DNA from 2 places in the Streptomyces sp. iso_384 genome. Region 1 is predicted to be linked to the other one. Evidence: riboswitches for the same ligand, from Rfam matches in the RefSeq annotation. Region 1 holds a riboswitch; the other holds the start of a gene.
What was found. Region 1 has a riboswitch for glycine ahead of gcvT (glycine cleavage system aminomethyltransferase GcvT). Riboswitches for the same ligand answer to the same signal wherever they lie in the genome.
Positions count from the first base shown of each region.

Region 2: it holds a riboswitch for glycine, as region 1 does, so the genes downstream of both, gcvP (aminomethyl-transferring glycine dehydrogenase) here and gcvT (glycine cleavage system aminomethyltransferase GcvT) in region 1, are expected to answer to the same signal.

Region 1 is NZ_JBWBTT010000001.1:6,058,580-6,060,963, reverse strand. It holds gene gcvT (glycine cleavage system aminomethyltransferase GcvT) at 1-1,022, opposite strand, end outside; glycine riboswitch at 1,199-1,296, opposite strand; gene AC0VY3_RS27115 (AAA family ATPase) at 1,459-2,151, shown strand; gene AC0VY3_RS27110 (enhanced serine sensitivity protein SseB) at 2,225-2,384, shown strand, end outside.
Region 2 is NZ_JBWBTT010000001.1:3,100,672-3,103,055, forward strand. It holds gene AC0VY3_RS13760 (DNA polymerase IV) at 1-296, shown strand, start outside; gene AC0VY3_RS13765 (PRC-barrel domain-containing protein) at 209-589, opposite strand; glycine riboswitch at 722-819, shown strand; gene gcvP (aminomethyl-transferring glycine dehydrogenase) at 1,014-2,384, shown strand, end outside.

The sequences.
Region 1 (2,384 bases):
GCGAAGGCCGCGTCCACGTAGGCCATGGCGATCGGCTTGCCCAGGGTCGGGGAGGGGGCGCCGGAGGTGACCTCGCCGATCACCTTGCCGTCGGCCACGACCGGGAAGCCCGCGCGCGGGACCCGGCGGCCCTCGGCGACCAGGCCGACCAGCTTGCGCGGCGGGGCGGTCTCGGCGCGCTCGGCGGCGGCCTTCAGCGCCTCCCGGCCGACGAAGTCGCCCTCCTTCTCGAACTTCACGACCCGGCCGAGGCCCGCGTCGAACGGGGTCAGCGCGGTCGTCAGCTCGTGCCCGTACAGCGGCATGCCCGCCTCCAGGCGCAGCGTGTCCCGGCAGGAGAGGCCGCAGGGGATCAGGCCGTGCGCGGAGCCGGCCTCGGTCAGTGCCCGCCACAGCTGCTCGGCGTGCTCGGGCGCGACGAACAGCTCGAAGCCGTCCTCGCCGGTGTAGCCGGTACGGGCGATGAGCGCCGGAACCCCGGCGACCGTGCCCGGCAGGCCCGCGTAGTACTTCAGCCCGTCCAGGTCGGCGTCGGTGACGGCCTTCATGATGGCGGGCGACTCCGGGCCCTGGACCGCGAGCAGCGCGTACGCGTCCCGGTCGTCGCGCACCTGGGCGTCGAAGCCGCCGACGCGCTCGGTCAGCGCGTCCAGCACGATCTGGGCGTTGCCCGCGTTGGCGACCACCATGTACTCGGTCTCGCCCAAGCGGTAGACGATCAGGTCGTCCACGATCCCGCCGTCCTCCTGGACGATCATCGTGTAGCGGGCCCGGCCGTTGCCGACGGTGGCGATGTTGCCCACCAGCGCGTAGCTCAGGAAGGCCGCGGCCTCGGGACCGGTGACGGTGATCTCGCCCATGTGCGACAGGTCGAAGAGCCCGGCGCGGGTGCGTACGGCGTTGTGCTCGTCGCGCTCACTGGCGTACCGCAGCGGCATGTCCCAGCCCGCGAAGTCGGTCATGGTGGCGCCGAGCGAGCGGTGCAGCGCGTCGAGGGCGGTGAGACGGGGGGCAGTGCTCATGGATACGGCTCCAGGGCATGACGACGTCAGGACGGAAAATCCTCCCCATCTGTCATCGGAACCTGAGAGGTTCGCCGATAGCCCCTGACGGGGTATGCCCCTGGGGGCGCCCCTGTTCACAGGGCTCGGCTTGCACCTTGGGTGGAGCCGCGGGGCGGCTCGCTTTTCAGATCTGCCTCATCCACGCGGTACGGGGCCTGAGAGATTCAAGGGAGGATCTTGCTCCTTCGGCGCCCGGCTCACACTGTGGCCGGAACTCTCCCGCGCGGATTCGAACGGCCGGTATGCAGTTGGCGGGGTCATCATCGCACGCATCGGGGGAGAGTGGGGGCCCGGTCCCCACGCGGGGGAAGACGGCGAGGTCGGTTGTGCCGTATTGCCTTTTCTTTACACTTCAGGAGCAGGCGTGGGTGACCCGACGGCAGGGGGATGGGCGATGACGTTGCAGCGGTCGGTACCGACCGCGGGGGTCGCGCATGACGCGATGCCCGCACAACCCGGCGCACCCGTAAGAGAGCAGCTCACACGGGGTGCGCCGGTGGTACGTGATCTGCGCGGGCGCGTCCGCTGCGCCCCGTACTGCCTCGATTTCACCGCCGGTGACGTCGTGGTCGTCTCCGGGCTCCCCGGCAGCGGGAAGTCGACCCTCATCCGGCGGGCCGTGCGCGGCCGCGCCATTGACTCCCAGAACACCCGCGACAGCTGGGCCGCGGCCCTGCCCCGCTTACTTCCCTACGCCCTCTACCGCCCCCTGGTGCGCGCCGCGCACTACCTCGGCCTCTGGAACGCCCTGCGCTCCGGTGAATCCGTCGTCGTGCACGACTGCGGCACCCAGGTCTGGGTACGCCGCTGGCTCGCCCGGCACGCGGTGAGCCGGGGCAGCGCCCTTCATCTGATCCTGCTGGACGTGACGCCCGAGGTGGCCCGGCAGGGGCAGCGCGAGCGCGGCCGCGGGGTCTCCGGCTACGCCTTCGCCCGCCACCGGAACGCGGTGGCCCGGCTGCTCCGCGACACCGAGCAGGGGCTGCTGCCCGCCGGCTGTGCCTCCGCGGTACTGCTGGACCGGCCGGCTGCGGGGGCGCTCGGACGGATCTCCTTCACGGAGGCCGAGGCCGCCGCAAGCCGCTGAAGGTTAGGGTGCTGGCCGGAGCACGACGGCCGCCGCGCGCGGCGGCCGAGGGGCGAGAGAGGGCACAGAGGCAGTGGACATTCCGGCACCCGCACCGGCGCACCCCCAGCAGGGGTGGCCCGCCAACGAGCTCGAAGAGGTGCTGACGGCCTCGCTCGGCGTCCCGGACGCGGGCGGCCGCCTCGTCGAGGTGCTCGGCCGCAGCTCCGTCTGGGTGCCGCTGCCGAGCGGCG
Region 2 (2,384 bases), 3.0 Mb from region 1:
AGCTGCTCGCCGCCCGGCGCTGGCCCGCCGGACACGATGTGCGCCACGAGGAGCACGGCCACGGCTGGGTGCAGGGCAGCGGCGTCGGCCGGGTCACCGTCCGGTTCGAGGAACCATGGAGCGCCCCCGGCCGGGTGCTCACGTTCCGCGTCGATGATCCGCAGCTGCGGCCCGCCGATCCGCTGCCGCTCGTCCGCGAGCCGGCCGACTACTCCTCCTGGCCGGCCAGCCTGCCGAAGTCCCGGTCGGACGCCGGATCCGCCGCGTCCTCCGGGGGCGGGGAGTCCAGCCCGTAGTGCCGGTAGAGCTGCAGTTCCTGCTCGGGCGAGAGGTGCCGTCCGACGCCGAAGTCCGGCGCGCCCTTGATCAACGCTCGGTCGAACGGGACGCGGAGCGCGTCGTCGACGAACTCGCTCGGTTCCAGCGGGACGAAGGCGTCCCTGCTGAACAGGCCGGTACGGACGGCCGCCCACTCGGGCACGCCCGTCGCATCGTCGAGATAGACCTCATCCACCGTTCCGATCTTGGCGCCCTTGCGATCGAATGCCTTGCGGCCGATCAGGCGGCGCGGATCGATATCGGTCTCCACGGTGCCTCCCACTGGTCGCAACTGCTCAGGGTGGACTCTGTCGCTCCACCAGGACCACACAAGTGCAGATCCGTGGTGTCGGCCACTCGAGAGCTCCGGCGCGGAGCCCGCTGGTAGGCTGGCAGTGGCTGCTGACCCCGTGCGGGAGAGTCCTCCGGTGCAGAATCCGGAGGCGCCGAAGGAGCAAATCCTCCCCGGAATCTCTCAGGCCCCCGTACCGCACGGTTGAGGTCACTCTGGAAAGCAGGGCGGTTCCGTGTGGGCGCAGGCCCGGGCGGATTCGACCCTCACCGACGGTGAAAACCGGCGTGCCTCTACGGCGGGCCGGTGAAGCTCTCAGGTTGAGATGACAGAGGGGGAGGCCGTTCGGGCACCCGCGCCGTGGTGCCCCTCGCAGGTCGTGACAGACCAGGAGGCCTCCACCATGACCCCCCGTCGCACTCCGCTCTCCCAGCTGGAGCAGGGCATTCCGTTCGAGCAGCGCCACATAGGGCCCGACGCCGGAGCCCAGGCGAAGATGCTCGCCCAGGTCGGCTACGGCTCCCTCGACGAACTCACCGCCGCCGCGGTGCCCGACGTGATCAAGAGCGCGGAGGCCCTGAACCTTCCGTCGGCGCGCACCGAGGCGGAGGTGCTGGCCGAGCTGCGCTCGCTGGCCGACCGCAACCAGGTGCTGGCCCCGATGATCGGCCTCGGCTACTACGGCACCTTCACGCCGCCCGTCATCCTGCGCAACGTCATGGAGAACCCCGCGTGGTACACGGCCTACACGCCGTACCAGCCGGAGATCTCCCAGGGCCGGCTCGAAGCCCTGCTGAACTTCCAGACGATGGTCGCCGAGCTGACCGGGCTGCCCACCTCCGGCGCCTCCCTGCTCGACGAGGGCACCGCGGCCGCCGAGGCGATGGCCCTGTCCCGGCGCGTCGGCAAGGTCAAGAAGGGCGTCTTCCTGGTCGACGCCGACACCCTGCCCCAGACCGTCGCGGTCATCGAGACCCGCGCCGAGCCCACCGGTGTCGAGGTCGTCGTCGCCGACCTGAGCGACGGCATCCCCGCCGAGATCGCCGAGCGCGGCGTCTTCGGCGTCCTGCTCCAGTACCCGGGCGCCTCCGGGGCCGTGCGCGCCATCGAGCCCGTCATCGAGCAGGCCCACGAGCTCGGCGCGATCGTCACCGTCGCCGCCGACCTGCTGGCCCTCACCCTGCTCACCTCGCCCGGCGCGCTCGGCGCCGACATCGCGGTCGGCACCACCCAGCGCTTCGGCGTCCCGATGGGCTTCGGCGGCCCGCACGCCGGCTTCATGGCGGTCCGCGAGAAGTTCGCCCGCTCCCTGCCGGGCCGCCTCGTCGGCGTCTCCGTCGACGCCGACGGCAACAAGGCCTACCGCCTGGCCCTCCAGACCCGCGAGCAGCACATCCGCCGCGAGAAGGCCACCAGCAACATCTGCACCGCGCAGGTGCTGCTCGCCGTCATGGCCGGGATGTACGCGGTCTACCACGGCCCCGAGGGGCTGCGGACGATCGCCCGGCGCACCCACCGCTTCGCCGCGATCCTGGCCGACGGTCTGCGCACCGCCAGCGCCGAGGTCGTGCACGGCGCGTTCTTCGACACCCTGACCGTGCGCGTCCCCGGCAAGGCCGCGGCCATCGTCGCGGACGCTCGCGAGCGCGGGGTCAACCTCCGCCTCGTCGACGCCGACCACGTCTCCGTCGCCTGCGACGAGACCACCACCCGTGCGCAGCTCTCCGCCGTTTGGGCCGCCTTCGGTGCCGAGGGCGACATCGAGGCGCTGGAC